Regions from separate parts of the Bradyrhizobium sp. sBnM-33 genome, predicted to be linked through region 2. Evidence: predicted binding sites of a transcription regulator. Region 2 holds the regulator's gene; each other region holds the start of a gene.
The links. The regulator PhoB, encoded in region 2, activates phosphate uptake and scavenging genes when phosphate is short. The targets are predictions, from matches to a motif close to TGTCATNNANCTGTCAT.
Positions count from the first base shown of each region.

Region 1: the regulator PhoB is predicted to act here: its motif matches at 2,681-2,697, upstream of RX328_RS01810 (DUF2794 domain-containing protein).
Region 3: the regulator PhoB is predicted to act here: its motif matches at 3,765-3,781, upstream of RX328_RS28445 (DUF47 domain-containing protein).
Region 4: the regulator PhoB is predicted to act here: its motif matches at 2,955-2,971, upstream of RX328_RS21660 (CorA family divalent cation transporter).

Region 1 covers NZ_CP136624.1:370,295-375,952, reverse strand. Annotated here, with positions in the region: gene RX328_RS01825 (ABC transporter permease) at 1-486, shown strand, start outside; gene RX328_RS01820 (Bax inhibitor-1/YccA family protein) at 729-1,520, shown strand; gene RX328_RS01815 (GNAT family N-acetyltransferase) at 1,662-2,204, shown strand; gene RX328_RS01810 (DUF2794 domain-containing protein) at 2,297-2,668, opposite strand; gene RX328_RS01805 (DUF1223 domain-containing protein) at 3,100-3,861, opposite strand; gene acnA (aconitate hydratase AcnA) at 4,020-5,658, opposite strand, start outside.
Region 2 covers NZ_CP136624.1:740,419-746,076, reverse strand. Annotated here, with positions in the region: gene RX328_RS03495 (Hsp33 family molecular chaperone) at 1-25, opposite strand, end outside; gene argF (ornithine carbamoyltransferase) at 201-1,127, opposite strand; gene RX328_RS03485 (aspartate aminotransferase family protein) at 1,127-2,335, opposite strand; gene RX328_RS03480 (GcrA family cell cycle regulator) at 2,830-3,339, shown strand; gene phoB (phosphate regulon transcriptional regulator PhoB) at 3,566-4,270, opposite strand; gene phoU (phosphate signaling complex protein PhoU) at 4,344-5,060, opposite strand; gene pstB (phosphate ABC transporter ATP-binding protein PstB) at 5,072-5,658, opposite strand, start outside.
Region 3 covers NZ_CP136624.1:6,038,676-6,044,333, reverse strand. Annotated here, with positions in the region: gene RX328_RS28465 (ABC transporter ATP-binding protein) at 1-495, shown strand, start outside; gene RX328_RS28460 (ABC transporter substrate-binding protein) at 528-1,748, shown strand; gene RX328_RS28455 (branched-chain amino acid ABC transporter permease) at 1,836-2,699, shown strand; gene RX328_RS28450 (branched-chain amino acid ABC transporter permease) at 2,701-3,669, shown strand; gene RX328_RS28445 (DUF47 domain-containing protein) at 3,822-4,466, shown strand; gene RX328_RS28440 (inorganic phosphate transporter) at 4,482-5,486, shown strand; gene sugE (quaternary ammonium compound efflux SMR transporter SugE) at 5,478-5,658, opposite strand, start outside.
Region 4 covers NZ_CP136624.1:4,674,352-4,680,009, forward strand. Annotated here, with positions in the region: gene RX328_RS21655 (indolepyruvate ferredoxin oxidoreductase family protein) at 1-2,780, shown strand, start outside; gene RX328_RS21660 (CorA family divalent cation transporter) at 3,016-3,996, shown strand; gene RX328_RS21665 (hypothetical protein) at 4,581-5,658, shown strand, end outside.

The sequences.
Region 1 (5,658 bases), 370 kb from region 2:
GACGCCCGAATCATCAAGCAGGTGGCGGACGCCTTTCCGATGGTGACCAGCGTTCGGGTCCGCGAGGCGCTCGAGACCGTCGGCACCGTCGTTACCAACCTCGTGCTCGCCATCCGCGGCGCCAGCGCCGTGACGCTGATCTCGGCGATCCTGGTGCTCGGCGGCGCGCTCGCCGCCGGCCATCGCCACCGGGTCTACGACGCGGTGATCCTGAAGACGCTCGGCGCAACCCGGGCACGGCTGCTCGGGGCCTATGCGCTCGAGTACCTCCTGATCGGCCTCGCCACGGCCATATTCGGCGTGATCGCAGGCTCGATCGCGGCGTGGCTGATCGTGACGCGGCTGATGACGCTCAGCTTCATCTGGCAGGCTGGCAGCGCGGCCGGGGTGGTCGCAGCCGCCCTGATCGTCACGGTGGGGCTGGGGCTCGCCGGCACGTTGTTGGCCTTGAACCAGAAGCCGGCCAGCGTGTTACGGAATTTGTGACAATTTGTAGCGGCGGAGGCAGGGGTTAACACTGCTTTTACCCGGAAAAAGCTGGCAGAAGCGACATTCAGCCGCGCGTGGAAGCTTGCGTCGAATGTGTTAGTTTCCCACATACCAGCCAAGATCAGTGGCCGGGTTGATGACGTAAGATTAACGTCGGCAGATCGGGACATCTGAGATAGAAATCTAACCGGCGCCGCAAACCCCTTGCGCTCCGCCGGGCAACCAACGGGAATTCGACCATGTCGGACCTAGACCGTAACTACGTATCTCCTTTCGGCCGGGCCGCCGGACGCGTTGACGCCGCGGCCGTCGATGCCGGTCTGCGCGCCTACATGCTGCGCATCTACAACTACATGAGCATCGGCCTGGCCATCACCGGCCTTGCGGCGCTCGGCGTCTACATGGCCGCCGTGACCACCGACCAGGCCGGCGCCGCCGCCCGGTTCGGTAACGCCTTCCTGACGCCGTTCGGCTACGCGATGTATGTCAGCCCGCTGAAGTGGCTGTTCATTCTCGCGCCGCTGGTGATGGTGTTTGCGATCTCGGCCGGCATCAACCGGCTGCGGCCCGCGACCGCCCAGATGCTGTTCTGGGTGTTCTCGGCGCTGATGGGCATTTCGCTATCGTCGATCTTCCTGGTGTATACGCACACCTCGATCGTGCGGGTGTTCTTCATCACCGCGGCGACTTTCGGCGCACTGAGCCTCTACGGCTACACCACCAAGCGTGACATGAGCGGCATGGGGTCGTTCCTGTTCATGGGTCTGATCGGCGTCATCATCGCGAGCCTGGTCAACCTGTTCCTGGCGAGCTCGATGCTGCAGTTCATCGTCTCGGTGGTCGGCGTGCTGGTGTTCGCGGGCCTCACCGCCTGGGATACCCAGCGGCTGAAGAACGAGTACATCTATGGCTACGCTTCGGGAGGCGCTGACGTTGAAGAGCGTGCGGCGATTACCGGTGCACTGTCGCTCTACCTGAACTTCATCAACCTGTTCACGCTGCTCCTGCAGCTCCTCGGCCAGCGCGACTAGCCGCTGCCGGACCCAGGTTCAAGAGCTGAAGCCCCGGCCTCGCGCCGGGGCTTTTCTTTTACTCAGTGCCATGCCCGGGCTTGATCCGGGGCATGGCGGAAAGACCGTTGATCGAGATTTGTCTGCTGGTATCTTTTTGCCATGTCCGCTCCCGAAATCCGGCCCGCCACCGAGGCCGACCTCCCCGCCATCACCGAGATCTATGAGCACGCGGTGCGCTACGGCACCGCCACGTTCGAACTCGTTTCGCCCGACCTCGCCGAGGTGACCCGGCGGTTCAGAGCCCTGTCGGATGGCGGCTTTCCCTATTTGGTCGCCGCCGTCGAAGGCCAGGTGATCGGATACGCCTATGCCGGCCCATACCGGCCACGGCCGGCCTACCGCTTCACGGTGGAGAATTCGATCTATTTGAAACCGGCCACACACCGGCGCGGCATCGGCCTGCAACTGATGAAGCGGCTGATCGCCGAATGCGAGGCGCGCGGCTACCGGCAGATGATCGCGGTCATCGGCGACTCCGCCAATGCCGGCTCGATCGGCGTTCACGCCAAGTGCGGTTTCCAGATGATCGGGACGCATCCCAGCGTCGGCTTCAAGTTCGGCCGCTGGCTCGACACGGTCATGATGCAGCGCGCGCTGGGTGAGGGCGCAACGACGCTGCCGACGGATGGCGTGAATTCGTAGCCCGGATGGAGCGAAGCGCAATCCGGGAATCTCACAGCCGGATAAACCTGCCCCGGATTTCGCTGCGCTACATCCGGGCTACGAACCGCTCGTCAAACCACCGCCAGCTTGCGGTCGATCACCAGCAGCACGCGTTCGAGTTCGTGGCCGCGGCGCAGGATCAGTCCGGTCGCCGAGATCACGCTGTACATGCCCTGCTTGCGCGCAAGCCGCGGATCTTTCTCGATGCGATAGATCGGAACTTCGGAAGCGCGGCGAAATACGGAGAACACCGCGCGGTCTTTCAGAAAGTCGATGGCGTAGTCGCGCCACTCGCCGTCGGCGACCATGCGCCCATACAGATTGAGGATACGGTTGAGTTCGAGGCGATTGAACGTGACGCGATTCGGCGGCGGGCTCGCAGTGGCGACGCGCGCCACTGCGCGGCTATCGCTTGGATCGGTCTCCTCCGAAATCAGAGTCATGGAGCGGCCTCCTGTCATCCAATTTACATGATTGCGCTAACCGCAGGGCGCCGCAAGGGGGTTGTAAATACGAAGGAAACCGCGGCGAATGCCCGGTATCAGCCGGAAATATCGATTCACGGGATCGTTAGCGGAATCTTATTGCTGCCCTACTTCTGCCAACCGTCCGCCCCGCTAGATTGCGAAAAGAAAATCCTGCGTTGGCCCGGTCCTTTCGGTTCCGGATTCCTCAGCCCCCAGCCCCCCGGGGCCGTCGGGATCGGGCCTGTTCGCAGAGGGAGTTAATCCCGATACTGGGCCAACGAAAGTTGGTCCTTTTTCGTTTTTGGGGACTGCTCTCGCAAATGTCGCGCGGCTCTGACTTCGCCGATTATGCGAAGCTGGTTCAAGGTGACAGGAAAGTTAGGCCTCATAGCCCGGGATGGAGCTAATCAGCGCAGCGCCGTCATGGCGGCGCCGAGCATCGCGCCCGGCTTGTCGCGACTGCCGTCCTGGACGTAGACGACCGCAGCGTCCACGCCGTCGCGGGAAATATTTTCAAGCGGAATGGTCCAGCTGCCCGAACCGCCGTTCCAGTCGCCGACCTTCACGAGGTTGCGTACCACGTTGTAGTAGGTGAGTTGTTGGCCGCGATTCTCGCCGCGCCCGATCGAGATCGGCACCGCCTTTGAGACCGAGCAGATCCAGACTTCGCCGCGGCCCGCCGTCGGCACCTTGCTCGCCTCTACTGAGACGTTGAGCAGTTTGCCCGACAACGTCATCTTCACCGGCACCGACATCACGCCTTCAGTCTTGCCGGTATTCTTGATGGCCCCTTCGATGGCGGCGCGATCGCTGCCGATCACCTGCGCCGAGCCATTGACGATCATCTGCGGCGTGTAGAGGTTACGGTCGCCACGCACATGCGAATAGGCCTTCTGACGCGCGCTAAAACGCGAATCCGCCAGCGTGTCCTTCCAGCCAAGATAATCCCAGTAGTCGATGGGCATGCTCAGCGCGATGATGGACGGATCCTTGGCGAGTTCGCCGACGATCTGGTCGGCCGGCGGACACGACGAACAGCCTTGCGAGGTGAACAATTCGACCACGGCACGCGGTTCGGCATGAGCAGGGCGGATGATGGCTATGATCGCGCAGACGCCGAGCGCACCGGACCATCGCGATATGCTGTTGTAGGCCATCATCGCTGTCATCGTGCGGACCGGGCGTAGCGTTTTCCATCCGTATATGTACGGGGCATGATTTGATATCCCAAAGGCGTGCCCCAGACGCGCGAAAGCGGCCTTGTCATAGGCCGCCTTCTTCTTGCTCGCTACTCACTTCGAAGTGAGGCATCGATCACAAATCCGCGTTAAGCCGCGAGTTTGCGCAGCACATAATGCAGAATGCCGCCGTTTCGGTAGTACTCGAGCTCATCGAGGGTGTCGATGCGGCAGAGCAGCGGCACGCGCTGCAGCGAACCGTCGCCGGACACGATCTCGGCCGTCAGGGTTTGGCGCGGCTTCAAATCACCCTGGAGCCCGCGAATCGTCACCGTCTCGTCGCCCTTGAGGCCGAGCGATGTCCACGACGTGCCGTCTTCGAAGGTCAGCGGCAACACGCCCATGCCGACCAGGTTGGAGCGATGGATGCGCTCGAAGCTCTGGCAGATCACGGCGCGGACACCGAGCAGACGGGTGCCCTTCGCGGCCCAGTCGCGTGAGGAGCCGTTGCCGTATTCGGCGCCGGCGAACACCACCAGCGGCACGCCCTCCGCCTGGTACTTCATCGCGGCGTCGTAGATCGGCATCTGCTCACCGTCGGGCCAGTGCTTGGTGAGGCCGCCTTCCGGAATATTGCCGTCGGCGCCCTTCAGCATGAAGTTCTTGATGCGGATATTGGCGAACGTGCCGCGCATCATGATCTCGTGGTTGCCGCGCCGCGTGCCGTACTGGTTGAAGTCGGCGGGTCGCACCTGGTGCTCGCTGAGGAATTTGCCGGCCGGCGAAGTCAGCTTGATCGAGCCAGCCGGCGAGATGTGGTCGGTGGTGATCTTGTCGCCGAACAGCGCCAGAATCCGCGCATCGACGACGTCCGCGATCGGCTCGGGCTGCTTCTTCATGCCCTCGAAATAGGGCGGGTTCTGCACATAGGTCGAGCTCATATTCCAGCGGTAGGTCTCGCTCTCGACCGTCTTGATCTTGCGCCAGTTGGTATCGCCCTTGAACACGTCGGCGTACTTCTTCTTGAAAATCGTCGCTGTCACGAACTTCTTCATGAAGGCGTTGATCTCCTTCGTGGTCGGCCAGATGTCCTTCAGGTACACCGGCTTGCCGTCCTTGCCGGTGCCAATCGGCTCGACCGCGAGATCCTTGGTCACCGTGCCGGCCAGCGCATAGGCGACAACCAACGGCGGCGAAGCCAGATAGTTCGCCTGCACATCCGGCGAGACGCGGCCTTCGAAATTGCGGTTACCCGACAGCACGGCCGCGGCAACGATGCCGTTGTCGTTGATCGACTTTGAAATTTCCTCCGGCAGCGGGCCGGAATTGCCGATGCAGGTGGTGCAGCCGAAGCCGACCAGGTTGAAGCCGACCTTGTCGAGATCCTTCTGCAGGCCGGAATTGGCCAGATATTCCGCAACCACCTGGCTGCCCGGAGCGAGCGAGGTCTTCACCCACGGCTTGGCCGTCAGCCCCTTGGCGGCGGCGTTGCGCGCCAGCAGGCCCGCGCCGATCAACACGCTCGGGTTGGAGGTGTTGGTGCACGAGGTGATCGCGGCGATCACGACGTCGCCATGGCCGAGATCGAAATCCCGGCCCTCAACCGGATAGCGCGTCGCAGCCGCGTCGGGCTTCTTGTACTCGCTGGCGAGCGCGGTCGCGAAGCCGGTGGAAACCGAGGGCAGCGCGACGCGGCCCTCGGGGCGCTTCGGACCCGCCATCGACGGCACGACGTCTTTGAGATCGAGCGTCAGGGTTTCCGTGAACACCGGGTCGGCCGATTTCGCC
Region 2 (5,658 bases):
TTTTGATGTCTGATTGTGAATCCATGGCGCCTTATCTGGGGGCTCGGAATGCAAAACGAAAGGGGTGATTCGTGTGCCGGACGCGGTGCAGCGTGCAACGCTGCTCCGCAGAGCCGGGACCCAATTGCAAGTGGTGTGGACCCCGGCTCTGCAGCGCACCGCTAACGCGCTGCGCAGCGTCCGGGGAACGCAACTACGGCTCACGCCACTTCGTTAAAGCACCAGGCCAGAATGCCCTTTTGCGCATGCAGGCGATTTTCGGCTTCGTCGAACACGACCGATTGCGGGCCATCGATCACTTCATCGGTGACTTCTTCGCCGCGGTGCGCGGGCAGGCAGTGCATGAAGATCGCGTCCGGCTTGGCCAGCGACATCAGCTTCGCATTGACCTGATAAGGTTTCAGCACATTGTGGCGATGTTCGCCGTCTTTGTCGCCCATCGAGACCCAGGTGTCGGTGACGACGCAATCGGCGCCGCGCACGGCGGCTTCGGGATCGGTGCCGAGCACGATCGGCGCCTGCGTCGCCTTGATCCAGTCCTTCATCGCCTTGTTCGGCGCGAGCTGCGGCGGGGTTGCGACGTTGAGCTTGAACTTGAAACGCTCGGCCGCATGCGCCCACGAGGCCAGCACGTTGTTGTCGTCGCCGGTCCAGGCCACGGTGCGTCCTTCGATCGGCCCGCGATGCTCCTCGAAGGTCATCAGATCCGCCATCACCTGGCAGGGGTGCGAGCGCCGCGTCAGGCCGTTGATCACGGGCACGGTGGCGTGCGCGGCCAATTCCAGGAGCGCATCGTGATTGAGGATGCGGATCATGATCGCATCGACATAGCGCGACAGCACGCGCGCGGTGTCGGCGATGGTCTCGCCGCGGCCGAGTTGCATCTCGGCACCGGTCAGCATGATGGATTCGCCGCCGAGCTGGCGCATGCCGACGTCGAACGACACCCGGGTGCGGGTCGAGGGGCGTTCGAAGATCATCGCCAGCGTCTTGCCTTCGAGCGGCTTCTTGCCTTTCTCATGCGCTTTCAGCTTCGCCTTCATGGTGGCGCTTAACGCCAGCATGCTGCGCAATTCATCTAACGGCAGTTCGTTGATGTCGAGGAAGTGACGGACGGACTTGCTCATCATCCCGCCGCCTTCTTCAACTGCGAGCTCGACAGCGCGACGCAGGCGCGCTCCAGCATCTGGACCGACTCGTCGATCTCGGCCTCGGTCACGATCAAGGGCGCCAGAAACCGCACCACATTGTCGCCGGCGCCGACCGTCAGCAGCTTCTGGTCACGCAACGCATTGACGAGATCGCCCGACGGCACCACGGCCTTGACGCCGACCAAAAGCCCCTCGCCGCGCACTTCCGAGAGAACAGTGGGATAGCGGTCGACGACGGAGGCCAGCTTCTGTTTCAACAGCAGCGACATCTTCTGCACGTGATCGAAGAAGCCGGGCTTCAGCATCACGTCGAGCACGGCGTTGGCGGCAGCGATCGCCAGCGGATTGCCGCCGAAGGTCGAGCCGTGCGAGCCCGGCGTCATGCCGCTTGCTGCTTCCGCCGTCGCCAGCACCGCGCCGATCGGGAAACCGCCGCCCAGCGCCTTTGCCAGCGACATCACATCCGGCGTCACGCCGACGCGCCTGTAGGCGAAGAGATCGCCGGTGCGGCCCATGCCGGTCTGCACCTCATCGAACGCGAGCAACAGGCCCTTCTCGTCGCAGAGCTGGCGCAGCGCCTTGAAGAAAGACTGCGGCGCCGAGCGCACGCCGCCCTCGCCCTGCACCGGCTCGATCAGGATGCCGGCGGTCTGCGGGCCGATCGCTTTCTTGACCGCTTCGAGATCGCCATGCGGCACCTGGTCGAAACCGTCCATCGGCGGCCCAAAGCCTTCGAGATATTTCGCGGAGCCGGTGGCCGCCAGCGTGCCCAACGTGCGGCCGTGGAACGCGCCCTCGAAGGTGATGAGGCGATAGCGTTCAGGATGGCCCTTGGAGAATTGATAGCGGCGCACGACCTTGATCACGCCTTCCATCGCCTCCGCGCCGGAATTGCAGAAGAACACCAGGTCGGCAAAGCTCTGCTCGCAGAGCCGCGCGGCGAGCTTTTCGCCATCGGGCGACTTGAACAGGTTCGACATGTGCCAGAGCTTCGTCGACTGTTCCTGCAACGCCTTGATCAGGTGCGGATGGCAGTGACCGAGCGCATTCACCGCGACGCCTGAGGTGAAGTCGAGATAACGCTCGCCATTGGTGGAGGTCAGCCAGCAGCCTTCGCCGCGTTCGAAGCCGAGATCGACCCTGGCGAAGACGGGGAGCAGATGCGACGTGGCGCTATTGGTCATGGCAATCACTGAGGTTTGAGACCTGCCTTTGAGACCTGCCGCGGGCGTGCATTGGCGCGAACGCGGCAACAGCCGGTCTTGCGAAAACGAAACGTGCCGCCTCTTAAGGGCGGCACGTGAGAGGCATTCTATGTGGGCGGGGAGCGCTGTCAACACGCCACGGAACGGCCTTTCCTGCCGTGCAAGGGGCTGAAATCCGTAGGATTGCGGTGTGGTGGAAACCACGCAGTGAAATGCCTAGATGTCAGAACATGTGGACGCTCGGGCCCGGACTCTTGCGCCGGAGTCACGCCATATTGTAGCGTTTGGGCTGTCGGATACGACATCTCGTGCGGCAGTTCTGATCCCTGGAGTCCTTTTGTGCAGGCGTAAACGTTCGGGCGCGGTTAGCGCGCCCGGCGAGGGCTAAGGGATTCTGACCGCAGGGATTTTTGAGACGATGACATCGCCAGCGCCGCCCCGATTGGCCGGCGCGATGCGAAGGGAAGATTACGATGACGGTTTTGACCTGGTCCGACGATCGCGTCGAGCAGCTTAAGAAGCTCTGGGAAGCCGGATTGTCGGCAAGCCAGATCGCCGCGGAACTCGGAAATGTGACGCGAAACGCCGTGATCGGCAAAGTGCACCGGCTGGGCCTTTCCGGCCGCGCCAAGAGCCCCTCCTCGGCCGCCCCGCGGCAGCGCAAGGCACGCCCCGCCCAACCGATGATGCGGGTTTCGCGCCCGGTCTCGCGCGGCAACACCGCGCTCGCGCACGCCTTCGAAGTCGAGATGGAGCCAGATCCGATCGCCTTCGACAACGTCGTGCCGATGAGCCAGCGGCTGTCGCTGCTCGAACTGAACGAGGCCACCTGCCACTGGCCGGTCGGCGATCCCTCGAGCCCGGAATTCTTCTTCTGCGGCGGCAAAGCGCTCACGGGCCTGCCCTATTGCGCCCATCACTCGCGCATCGCCTACCAGCCCGCGGCCGACCGCCGGCGTCAGCAACCGAAGACAACAAGGTAAGTCGCGGTTTGCCGTAGCCCGGATAGAGCGAAGCGAAATCCGGGACGATCTCGCGATGGGCTGACATTCCCCGGGTCGCGCTTCGCTCCACCCGGGCTACGCGTTCCACTGTCATCGCGAGCGTAGCGAAGCAATCCATACTTGCTTTGCCGCACGATGGATTGCTTCGCTTCGCTCGCAATGACGATGAGAGAGTCCCCGCTTTCGCGCGGACAACGATGGAGCCTTACGGCTCCACCTTCGCAAACCTATCATCCAGCGCATACCCCGCGCCGCGGACGGTGCGGATCGGGTCCTGCTCGCGGCCGGGGTTGAGCAGCTTGCGCAGGCGGCCGATGTGGACGTCGACGGTGCGCTCGTCGATATAGATGTCGCGGCCCCAGACGCTGTCGAGCAACTGCTCGCGGCTGAAGACGCGGCCGGGATGCTCCAGGAAAAATTCCAGCAGGCGATACTCGGTCGGGCCGAGATCGATCTGACGGCCCGAGCGCGCGACGCGGCGTTTTTCGCGATCGAGTTCGATATCGCCATAGGTCAGCACGGTGGCGAGCCGCTCGGGGCTTGCCCGCCGCAACAGGCCCTTCACCCGCGCCAAAAGTTCCGGCACCGAGAACGGCTTGACGATGTAGTCGTCGGCGCCGGTCGCAAGCCCGCGCACGCGCTCGCTCTCCTCGCCGCGCGCGGTCAGCATGATGATCGGCAATTGCTTGGTTTCGGGGCGCGCCCTTAAGCGGCGGCACAACTCGATGCCCGACAGCCCCGGCAGCATCCAATCGAGCACGACGAGATCGGGCACGCGCTCTTTCAGCCGTGTATCCGCATCGTCGCCGCGGCCGACGGTTTCGACCTCGTAGCCTTCTGCGTCGAGGTTGTAGCGCAACAGCGTGGTCAGCGCTTCCTCGTCCTCGACCACCATTATGCGCGCGCTCATCCTGCTCTTGCCTCTTCTGTTTGACGCGTTTTCTTCATGCGAACCGGTTTCCACGTCGCTGGAAAACACTATGTCAAGTGTTGGGTACGGTGGTCGCAAACGTCGTCATGTCGCCCTTCGGGCGCTTGTCGAGCATCTGCTGACCCTCGATCATGTAGAACACGGTTTCGGCGATGTTGGTGGCGTGATCGCCGATCCGTTCGATGTTCTTGGCGCAGAACATCAGATGGATGCAGAACGAGATGTTGCGCGGATCTTCCATCATATAGGTCAGGAGTTCGCGGAACAGCGAGGTGCAGATGGCGTCGACTTCCTCGTCGCCCTTCCACACCGCCATCGCCGCCGGCAGATCGTGCGCGGCATAGGCGTCCAGCACCGACTTGACCTGCGATTGTACCAGGTCGGTCATGTGTTCGAGGCCGCGCATCAGCTTCAGCGGCTGGAAATCGTTCTCCAGCGCCGCGACGCGCTTGCCCATGTTCTTGGCGAGGTCGCCGATCCGTTCCAGATCGGTGGCAACCCGCATCGAGCCGACGATTTCGCGCAAATCGATCGCCATCGGCTGACGGCGGGCGATGGTCAGCACCGCGCGCTCCTCGATCAGATGCTGCAGGCGGTCGATCTCGACGTCGGTGGCGACGACGTGCTTGCCGAGCGCGACGTCGCGGCGGACCAGCGCGTCGACGGATTCGGTGATCATGCGCTCAGCCAGGCCGCCCATCTCGGCGACCAGGCGCGTCAATTCCTGAAGGTCGCTGTCGAATGCCTTGGCGGTGTGCTCAGAAGCCATCTGTTATCTCCTTAACCAAACCGCCCCGTGATGTAGTCCTGGGTACGTCGATCGCGCGGCGAGGTGAAAATCTTGTTGGTATCGTCGAATTCGATCAGCTCGCCGAGATACATGAAGGCGGTCTTGTCCGAGACGCGCGCCGCCTGCTGCATATTATGGGTGACGATGGCGATGGTGTAGTCCTCCGCCAGTTCCTGAATCAGTTCCTCGATCTTGGCGGTCGAGATCGGATCGAGCGCCGAGCAGGGCTCGTCGAACAGGATCACCTCGGGCCTGACCGCAACGGTGCGCGCGATGCATAGCCGCTGCTGCTGACCGCCGGACAGCGAGAGGCCACTGGCGTTCAACTTGTCCTTGACCTCGTTCCACAGCGCGCCGCCGCGCAGCGCCTTCTCGACCCGGCCGTCCATCTCGGACTTCGAGATCTTCTCATAGAGACGGATGCCGAAGGCGATATTCTCGTAGATCGTCATCGGGAACGGCGTCGGCTTTTGGAACACCATGCCGACGCGGGCCCGCAGCAGATTGAGGTCGAGCTTCGGGTCGAGGACGTTGGTCTGGTCGAGCAAGAGCTGACCGGTGGCGCGCTGACCCGGAT
Region 3 (5,658 bases), 3.9 Mb from region 2:
CGCGCTTCGTCGGACAGGATCGCGCGCCTGGGCGTCGCATTCTGTCCTGAGGAGCGGGGCATTTTCGCAAGCCTCGACGTGCGCGAAAACCTGCTGCTGCCGCCGATCGTGCGCAGTGGCGGGCTGTCGCTCGACCAGATCTTCGAATTGTTTCCGAATCTGAAGGAGCGCCTCAACAGCCAGGGCACCAAGCTCTCGGGCGGCGAGCAGCAGATGCTGGCGATCGCCAGAATCCTGCGCACCGGGGCGCGCTTTCTGATGCTGGACGAGCCGACCGAAGGTCTGGCGCCCGTCATCATCCAGCAGATTGGTCACACCATCGCGCGGCTGAAGTCGCAAGGCTTCACCATCCTGCTCGTCGAGCAGAATTTCCGCTTCGCCTCGACGGTGGCCGACCGCTACTACATCGTCGAGCACGGCAAGGTTATCGACGGTTTTGCGAATTCGGAGCTGTCGGCCAATATGGACAAGCTCCACACCTATCTCGGCGTTTAATCAGTACTGCACTCTGGATTAATGGAGATACTATGAAACATCGGATTTCAGCTCTCTTCCTCGGCACCGCTCTGGCGCTGGCCGCAGGCGGCGGCGCCATGGCGCAAGACAAGACCGTCAAGATCGGCGTGCTCACCGACAATTCCGGCCTTTACTCCGACCTCGGCGGCGCCGGCTCCACGGTCGCCGCCCAGATGGCAGTTGAGGATTCCGGCCTCGCGGCCAAGGGTTGGAAGATCGACATCGTTTCCGCCGACCACCAGAACAAGCCCGACATCGGCACCACCATTGCGCGTCAATGGATCGACGTCGAGAAGGTCGATATCTTCGTGGATGTGCTGAACTCCGGCGTGGCGCTGGCGGTCAACAATCTGGTGAAGGAAAAGAACGCTGTCATGATCAATACCGGCGCAGCGACGTCGGACCTCACCAATGCACAGTGCTCGCCGAACACGATTCACTGGGTCTACGACACCTACATGCTCGCAAACAGCACGGGGCAGGCGCTGGTGAAGGCCGGTGGCGACACCTGGTACTTCCTGACCGCGGACTACGCTTTCGGCCACGCGCTGGAACGCGACACCGCCGCGGTCGTCGTGAAGTCGGGCGGCAAGGTAATCGGCACTGTCAGGCATCCCCTGAATTCGTCGGATTTCTCCTCGTTCCTGCTGCAGGCGCAGGCTTCCAAGGCGAAGATCATCGGCATGGCTAACGCCGGCGGCGATACCACCAACACGATCAAGCAGGCGTCGGAATTCGGCATCGTGGCGGGCGGACAGAAGCTGGCCGGGCTGTTGCTGTTCATCAATGACGTCCACTCCCTCGGGCTCAGAGTGGCGCAGGGACTGAACTTCACTGAGACGTTTTACTGGGACTTGAACGACGGCACCCGCGCGTTCTCCAAACGCTTCTCCGAGCGCATGAAGAACAAGGCGATGCCGTCCATGGTGCAGGCCGGCGTGTATTCGGGCCTGATCCACTATTTCAAGACGATCGATGCCATGGGCGGCAATCCGCATGACGGCGTCAAGGTGGTGGCGAAAATGAAGGAAACGCCGACCGATGATCCGCTGTTTGGCAAGGGCACGATCCGCCCCGACGGCCGCAAGCTTCATCCGGCCTACCTGTTTGAGGTCAAGAAGCCTTCCGAATCCAAGGGACCGTGGGACTATTACAAGCTGGTTGGAACGACCCCCGCAGATCAGGCATTCCGGCCACTGTCGGAAAGCGTCTGCCCACTGGTAAAGAAATAATACGATCGCCCGCCGGCACTCGTGCCGGCGGGCGCCTTCTCGCGTCACAACGCGATTTGCGTCACAACGAGATCGAGTGCGAAGCCGATGCAAGCTCTTTACGCCCAGCTTTTGGTGGGGTTGATCAACGGGTCGTTCTACGCGCTGCTCAGTCTCGGGCTGGCGGTGATCTTCGGCATGCTCAACATCATCAATTTCGCCCACGGTGCGCTCTACATGATGGGCGCGTTCTGCGCGTATTTTCTGTTGAACATCGCCGGCATCGGCTATTGGCCGGCGCTGATCATCGCGCCCATAGCGGTCGGCATTTTCGGCATGATCCTGGAACGGACCATGCTGCAATGGCTCGCCGGCCTCGATCATCTCTATGGGTTGCTGCTGACATTCGGATTGGCGCTGATTATCCAGGGCATCTTTCAGAATTATTTCGGTTCGTCGGGGCTGCCCTATGCGATTCCCAGCGAACTGCAGGGCGGCATGAACCTCGGATTCATGTTCCTGCCGATTTACCGCGGCTGGGTGGTTGTCTTCTCGCTCGTGGTCTGCCTTGCCACCTGGTTCCTGATCGAGAAGACCCGGCTCGGCGCCAATCTGCGTGCGGCGACGGAAAATCCGACCCTGGTGCGCGCGTTCGGCATCAACGTGCCCAGGATGATCACGCTGACCTATGGACTTGGCGTTGGCCTCGCGGCGCTGGCCGGCGTGTTGTCGGCTCCGATCAACCAGGTGCGGCCGTTGATGGGCGCGGACCTGATCATCGTAGTGTTCGCAGTGGTGGTGATCGGCGGCATGGGATCGATCATGGGATCGATCATCACCGGATTTGCGCTCGGCGTGATCGAGGGACTGACCAAGTATTTTTATCCCGAAGCTTCCAACACCGTGGTGTTCGTCCTGATGGTGCTGGTGTTGCTGTTGAAGCCAGCGGGACTGACGGGACGGGCAGCCTGACATGAGCGCATTGACTGACGATACACTGCCGGTAACGCCCCGTGCGATGCGCGACGAGATGCTTATGTTCGCGGCGATGGCGGTGCTGCTGGGTGTTGTGCCGCTGACGGGCATCTACCCGTTCTTCGTGATGCAGGCGCTGTGCTTCGCACTGCTCGCCTGCGCGTTCAACCTCTTGATCGGCTATGGCGGCCTGCTGTCGTTCGGCCATGCGATGTTCCTGGGAACCGCGGGCTACTGCTCAGCGCATGCGCTCAAGGTCTGGGGCGTTACGCCCGAGCTCGGCATTGTGATCGGCACCGCCGGTGCTGCCGCGCTCTCCGTCGTAACCGGCTTCATCTCCATTCGGCGGCAGGGTATCTACTTTGCGATGATCACACTGGCGCTCTCGCAGCTCCTGTATTTCATCTATCTGCAGGCGCCGTTCACGCATGGCGAGGACGGCATCCAAGGCATTCCGCAGGGCTACCTGTTTGGAATATTCAATCTCTCCAAGCCTACGGTGCTCTATTACGTGGTGCTCGCCGGATTCCTCGGCGGCTTCCTCCTGATCTATCGCACCATCAACTCGCCATTCGGCGAGGTCCTGAAGGCGATCCGCGAGAACGAGCCGCGCGCGATCTCGCTGGGCTACAAGACCGACCAGTACAAGCTGCTCGCTTTCATCCTCTCGGGGACCATCGCGGGCTTTGCCGGCTCGCTGAAGGTGTTCGTGGCGCAGAACGCCTCGCTCACCGACGTGCACTGGACGATGTCGGGCGAAATCGTGCTGATGACGCTGGTCGGCGGCCTCGGCACGGTGTTCGGCCCAGTCGTCGGGGCGTTCGTTATCATCGCCATGCAGCAATATCTGGCCGGTTTCGGCCAATGGGTGACGGTGATCCAGGGCGTCATCTTCGTGGCCTGTGTGTTGACGTTCCGCCGCGGCATCATCGGCGAGATCGCGCATTATTTCCGTCGATCTCTCTAAAAACGGCGGGTTTTAGCGCAGCTTTCAGCTCCACAAAGCGGTGGAGGACCCGGTTCCCGGGACACGCCGTCGCGCGCTTTTCCCTCGAATAGTCTATGACAGTTTTGTGACAGGTCGCTCCGCGGCTGTTTCTGAACGACGGAAAAAAACCCATGCTGCGCTGGTTTCGTGCCTTTTTGCCCAAAGAGGAGCGGTTTTTCGATTTATTTGCCAGCCACGCCCAGACGGTCGTGCAGGGCGCGCTGGCGTTGCAGGACATGATGCGCGGCGGCGAGGAGACGCCGGTATTCTGCCAGCGCGTCAATCAGTTCGAAAACGACGCCGACGGCATCACCCGCGAGGTCCTGACCGCGGTCCGCCGCACCTTCATTACACCGTTCGACCGCGGCGACATCAAGAACCTGATCACGTCGATGGACGACGCGATCGACCAGATGCAGCAGACCGCGAAGGCAGTGGTGCTGTTCGAGGTCCGAACGTTTGAGCCTCCGATGCGCGAGATAGCCACGCTGTTGGTCGAGTGCGCCAATCTGGTCAGCCGCGCGCTTCCCCTGATGAAGTCGATCGGGAGTAACGTCGCAATGCTGACCGCCATGACGGAGGAAATCGGAAAACTGGAGGGCCGTATCGACGATCTCCACGACATCGGGTTGAAGGAGCTGTTTCTAAAGCACCGCAACGGCAATTCGATGGATTTCGTCGTCGGCGCCGAGATCTACAAGCATCTCGAAAAGGTATCTGATCGCTTCGACGACGTCGCCAACGAGATCAACTCGATCGTGATCGAACAGGTATAGGGCAGGACCAATTCAGTGGATGCCACCCTGGCTTTTCCAATTCTGGTCTTCTTGATTGGCGTCGCGTTGTTGTTCGATTTCCTCAACGGCCTGCACGACGCTGCCAACTCGATCGCCACGATTGTATCGACCCGCGTGTTGCGGCCGCATTATGCGGTGTTCTGGGCGGCCTTCTTCAATTTCATCGCCTTCCTCTTCTTTGGGCTGCACGTCGCCAATACGATCGGCAAGGGAATCATCGAACCGGACGTCGTCGATGCGGCTGTGATCTTCGCTGCGCTAATCGGCGCGATCGTCTGGAACCTGATTACCTGGGGGCTCGGCATTCCATCGTCGAGTTCGCACGCGTTGATCGGCGGACTGGTCGGCGCCGGCGTGGCGAAGGCCGGGATTTCGGCCGCGGTCTGGAGCGGGCTGTCCAAGACGCTCTTGGCGATCGTGTTGTCGCCGCTGGTTGGATTCCTGTTGGCGCTGGTTCTGGTCGCAATCGTGTCGTGGCTGTCGGTGCGCTCGACACCGTTTGCGGTCGATCGCGCCTTCCGCATCCTGCAGTTCGTTTCGGCGTCGTTCTATTCGCTCGGCCATGGCGGCAACGATGCGCAGAAGACCATGGGCATCATCGCGGTGCTTTTGTATTCGCAGGGCTACCTCGGGGCGGATTTTGCCATCCCGTTCTGGGTCGTGATTTCCTGCCAGGCGGCGATGGGGCTCGGCACGTTGATGGGGGGCTGGCGGATCGTCCGCACCATGGGACTGCGGATCACCAAGCTGACACCGATGCAGGGCTTTTGCGCCGAAACCGGTGGAGCTGCGACCCTGTTCATGGCCACCTATCTCGGTGTTCCCGTATCAACGACTCACACCATTACCGGCTCGATCGTCGGGGTCGGCGCGGCGCGGCGCGTCTCGGCGGTCCGCTGGAACGTGGCGAGCTCGATCGTTTACGCCTGGGTAATCACCATTCCGGCGTCCGCGATTATCGCCGCGCTAACCTATTGGGCGGTGTTGTTGCTACGCTGATCCGGTGACCAGCTTGAGCCCGACAATACCGGCGACGATCAGTCCGATGCAGGCGAGGCGGGCGGCGGTCGCAGGCTCGCCGAACAGCGCGATGCCCAGGATTGCTGTTCCAACCGCGCCGATGCCGGTCCATACCGCGTAGGCGGTTCCGATCGGCAGAGCTTTCAAGGCA
Region 4 (5,658 bases), 3.9 Mb from region 2:
ATCGCTATGCGCAGGACCTGCGCCTGCAGGACTACAAGGGCTATGCGGCGATCGCCTTCGCCCGCGCCAACAAGATCAACCGCATCACCATGGATTCGCCGAATGCCCGTTACGGCATCATGGCGTCCGGCAAGAGCTACGAGGACATCCGTCAGGCGCTGCGCGAACTCGGCATCACCGAAGAGGTCGCGGCCAAGATCGGGCTCCGTCTCTACAAGATCGGGATGCCCTGGCCGCTGGAGCCGGAAGGCGTGCGCAATTTCGCCGTCGGCCTCGAGGAAATCTTCATCGTCGAAGAGCGCCGCGAGATCGTCGAGAATCAGGTCAAGCAGGAGCTGTTCAACTGGCGCGACGACGTCCGGCCGCGCATCGTCGGCAAGATGGACGACCACGACAAACGGTTTCTCACCTTCGCCGCTGAACTTTCTGTCGCCTCACTGGCGAGCTCACTGACCGAGCGGCTGCTTCGACTTAATCTCAATCCTGAAATCGCAGCGATGCTGCGCGCCAAGGCCGACTGGTTCAACGGCCGTCAGGCGACCCAGATGCAGGCGGTCGCCCCGATCACCCGCACGCCGTATTTCTGCTCGGGCTGCCCCCACAACACCTCGACCAAGGTGCCGGAAGGCAGCCGCGCCTTCGCCGGCATCGGCTGTCACTTCATGGCGCTGTGGATGGATCGCTCGACCGAGACCTACACCCATATGGGAGGCGAGGGCGTGCCGTGGGTCGGCGTCGCTCCCTTCACCAAGGAAGAGCACGTGTTCGCCAATCTCGGCGACGGCACCTACTTCCACTCCGGCAGCCTCGCGATCCGCCAGGCGATCGCCTCCGGCGCCAACATCACCTACAAGATCCTCTATAACGACGCGACCGCGATGACCGGCGGCCAGCATGTCGACGGCGAATTGTCGCCGCAGCAGATCACCTTCCAGCTCCACTCGGAGGGCATCCGCAACATCTATCTGGTCTCGGAAAATCCTGACGCCTATCCGGCGTCCGAGATCGCGCCCGGCGTCAAGACGGCGCATCGCGACGAACTCGACGCTGTCCAGAGGACCTGCCGCACGCTGAAGGGCACCTCGGCGATCGTCTTCGTGCAGACCTGCGCCGCCGAAAAGCGCCGCAGACGCAAGCGCGGCCTGATGGAAGACCCGGCGCGCCGCGTCATGATCAATCCGGCGGTGTGCGAGGGCTGCGGCGATTGCTCGGTGCAGTCGAACTGCATTTCGGTCGAGCCGCTAGAGACCGAGATGGGGCGCAAGCGCACCATCAACCAGTCGACCTGCAACAAGGACTATTCGTGTCTCAAGGGCTTTTGCCCGTCCTTCGTCACCATCGACGGCGGCAAGCCGCGCCGCCGCGCGCCGGCCAGCCTTGATGGTACAGGTCTTGGCGACATCGGCGATCTACCGGAGCCCACGTCACAGCCCTCGCTGGAGCGGCCGTATAACATCGCAGTCGGCGGCGTCGGCGGCACCGGCGTCTTGACCATCGGCGCGCTGCTCGGCATGGCCGCGCATATCGAAGGCAAGGCCAGCATGATCCTCGACATGTCCGGTCTCGCGCAGAAGGGCGGCGCGGTGCTGAGTCATGTCCGACTCTCGGAGCACACCGCCGACGTCACCTGTTCGCGCATCGTCACCGGCACCGCCGATCTGGTGATGGCCGCCGACGAGGTGGTGGCGGCCGCCAAGGACACCATCACGCTTTGCGAAGCCAGCCGCACCGTCGGCGTGATCAATACGCACGTGATTCCGACCGCCGACTTCATCCTCAACCGCGACTTCAACTTCCAGAGCCGCAAGGTCAACCACGTGCTGGAGACCGAGCTGCGCAAGGACTCTTCTTTCTACGACTTCACCAAGCCCGCCGAGGCTCTCCTCGGTGACTCCATCGCCACCAACATCATGATGCTGGGCTACGCCTATCAGAAGGGGCTGCTGCCGCTGTCGGCGAAGGCGATTCTGCAGGCGATCGAGGTCAACGGCGTCTCGATCAAGATGAACACGCAGGCCTTCCAGCTCGGCCGTCTCGCCGCCGCCGATCCGGCGCGGATCGAGGCCATGATGAAGGGCCAGGACGAGCCGGTGGTCGCGAAGACGCTGGAGGCGATGACGCTCGACGAGATCATCGCCCATCGCAGCGCCTTCTTGACCGATTATCAAAATGCCGCGCTCGCCGAGCGCTATCGGGCTCTCGTGAAGCGCGTGCGCGATGCGGCGATCGACGGCGGTTATGGCGAGGCCTTGCCGCGCGCAGTTGCGATCAACTACGCAAAGCTGCTCGCCTACAAGGACGAGTACGAAGTCGCACGGCTGTTCACCGATGGCCGCTTCGAAAAGCAGCTCCGCGACCAGTTCGAAGGCGACTTCAAGTTCAACTTCAACCTGGCGCCGCCGATCCTCGGCGGAGGGCTCGACGCGCTCGGCCGGCCGAAGAAGCGCGCCTTCGGCGCGTGGATGATGCCAGTGTTCCGAACATTGACAAGGCTGCGCTTCCTCCGCGGCACGCCGTTCGACATTTTTGGCTACAGCGCCGACCGCAAGCTCGAACGCGACCTGATTGTGGCTTACGAGAAGGACGTCGCCACCGTGCTCGGCGCGCTGTCGCCGATCACGCACGACACTGCCGTCGAACTCCTGTCCTTGCCCGACCGCATCCGCGGTTACGGTCCAATCAAGGAAAAGGCGGTCGCGGACGCCAATGCGCGCCACGCGCAACTCACCGCCGATCTCGCCAACCCGCCGCCGGCACCGCGCCAGTTGGCGGCGGAATGATCGCGTAGGGTGGGCAAAGGCGCTCGCGCCGTGCCCACCATCTATACTCCGCTCGTGATGGTGGGCACGCTTCGCTTTGCACACCCTACGAACGCTGCGTTCCGGGGACGAGCGGCCGGACGAATTGCCCGATTGAATCAACGCCTTGTTTCCAGAGCTTCGATGGGGTGTAGTCGCCATCAGCTTGTCACTGCGTTGACGCATTGCCTGCTTCGCACCAGCAACGGGTTAGCAGATGGACCAGCCCCTCGCCGACATCGGCATCATCTCCGCCTATCGCTTTGCGGGCGACGGTTCCGCGACGAAGCTCGACGTCGCCAACCTCGATGCGGAACTCGCCGATCCGCACGGCTGGCTGTGGCTGCATTTCAATCTGTCCAACCGTCGCTGCCACGACTGGCTCGCCAGTGCGCCGCTGTCCGATGTTGCGCGCGAGACCTTGCTAGATGCCGACGAGCATATCCGCCTCGATATTTTCGACGAGGAGATCGCCGGCGTTTTGCCCGACCTGCACCAGGAGTTCATGCAGGAGGGCGACGATCTCCTGCGGGTGCACTTTGCGATATCGTCAAAGCTGATGATCACGGCTCGGCGCAAGCCGCTGCGCGCGATCGAGCTGACGCGGCGTGCGCTCGATAGCGGCCGCAAGTTTCCCACCCCGGTGTCACTGTTCGATGCGATCGTCGACCAGTTCGCCGATGTGATCGGACGCTACTCGGCGAGCCTCGGGGACGAACTCGACATCGTTGAGAATCATGTACTGCACGATGAGATCGACGATGAGCGATTGCGGCTTGGCCGCGTGCGCCTGCAGGCGATCCGCACGCGGCGGCAGCTGTCGCAGATCCGTGCGCTGTTTCATCGCATGGAGACGCGCGAGGACGTTGAATCGGAAACCCTGCTATCGGCGATGCGCAAGCTTGCGCAGAAGTTCGATGCGCTCGACTACGAGTTCAGCGCGATCTATGAGCGCGCGCGGCTGCTGCAGGACGAGATCGCCGGCCGCATGACGGCGATCACCAACCGACGCCTGTTCACGCTATCGGTCCTGACCGCGTGCATGCTGCCTTCGACGCTGGTCACCGGCTTCTTCGGCATGAACACCAAGGACATGCCATTCCAGACCGGCGACGGCGGCACCTGGTATGCGCTTCTGCTGGTGATCGCCGCGGGAGCACTGACCTGGTGGCTGCTTAGGCGGACCAAGGCCTTGTAGGCCGATCATGGTGTGACAGGAGCCTCGGCCGGCATGCCCGCGAAGCAGGCATCGCCCCGGCTATGGCGAACGTGGCACATACTCGCGTCGTGCCGCAACTCCCGTCCCAATCGAAAGATCATGAAACTAGCTAGCTGCGTAGGGTGGGCAAAGCAAAGCGCCCATCGCCACCGGTGGTTATGGTGGGCACGCGGAGCCTGTCATCGGGCGCGCGTCCGCGCGATCCGTTGGCTTTGCCCCCATGCGGAACTCATGAATCCGTGGAGGCGGCCAAATGCCCGCTTTTGTGCACATTCTGGACCTGGCTCTCCGCTCTTTCGGGAGCGTGGAAAGAGAGTTAGAGTTCAGTCGATCAGCGCCAGATAGACGTGCCGAAATCCTATGATTGAGGGCAACGTCGGTGCCTTCAACAGCAAGCATTGCACATTCAAAACGGGTTGCAGGCGCAGTTTGTCGCGCAATGGACCGGTGCGTGCAATGTCCAGGCACGGAGCAACAAACCGAGATCGGAGAATGAGGAGGGACAGAGAGCTATCTGATCACTCAAACTTACGGACGATTACAAGGCTTAAAGGAGACTCACGATGAACGCGAAATCGGGACGAACCTTATTTGCCGCCGGCCTGATTACTGCGACGCTCGCAAGCGGCGCAACCGGCCAGCAAAACGAAAAGCTCGGTAAGGTGAACTTTCCTACCTCCTGCGACCCCAAAGTCCAAGTCGAGTTTGACCGCGGCGTCGCCATGCTTCATTCGTACTGGTTCTTGATTGCCCGCCGAAAATTCGAAGAGATCCTGCAGCAGGATCCCACTTGCGCCATGGCATATTGGGGCGTGGCCATGGACTTGCTTGGTAACACCCTTGCAACTACCCCGTCACGGGCGGACGCGCAGGCAGCTTGGGAGGCACTCGAAAGGGCGCGGGCTGCCGGGCCGAAGACCCAGCGCGAGCGCGATTGGATCGAGGCGCTGAGCGCCTACTTTCGCGACCATGACAAGGTCGCCGTAAATGCCCGGCTGGCAGCCTACAATGCCGCGATGGCGCAGATGGCGCAGAATTATCCTGACGACTACGAGGTCCAGGCCTTTTATGCCCTGACGCTTCAAGCCGCGGCACCGAAGAGCGACCTCACCTATGCCAATCAGATCAAGTCCGCGGCGCTGTTGGAGAAGCTCTACGAGCAGAATCCGCAGCATCCGGGCGTGACGCACTACCTCATTCACGCTTACGACTTCCCGCCGCTCGCCGAGAAGGGAATAGCGTCAGCGCGGCGCTATGCCGGCATCGCGCCGGCCGTGCCGCACGCGCGGCACATGCCGTCGCACATCTACTCCATGGTTGGCCTCTGGGAGGAATCCATTGCCTCCAACGCGTCGTCGCTTGAGATCCAGCCGGACTATTATCACGCGTCGGATTTTATGGTTTACGCCTATCTGCAGCTCGCGCAGGATGCCAAGGCCGATGCGATGATCAAGAAGTCGCTCGCCACCGCCGATCGCGGCGATCGTCCGATCACTTTCGGCAATTTCACCGCCAAGGCCGCCATGCCCGCGCGTTACGTCCTTGAACGGGCGGATTGGGCCGGCGCTGCCGAGCTGCCGATAACTGCCACCCAATATCCCATGGCGGATTCGTTGATCCGCTTCACGCGCGGCCTGGGCA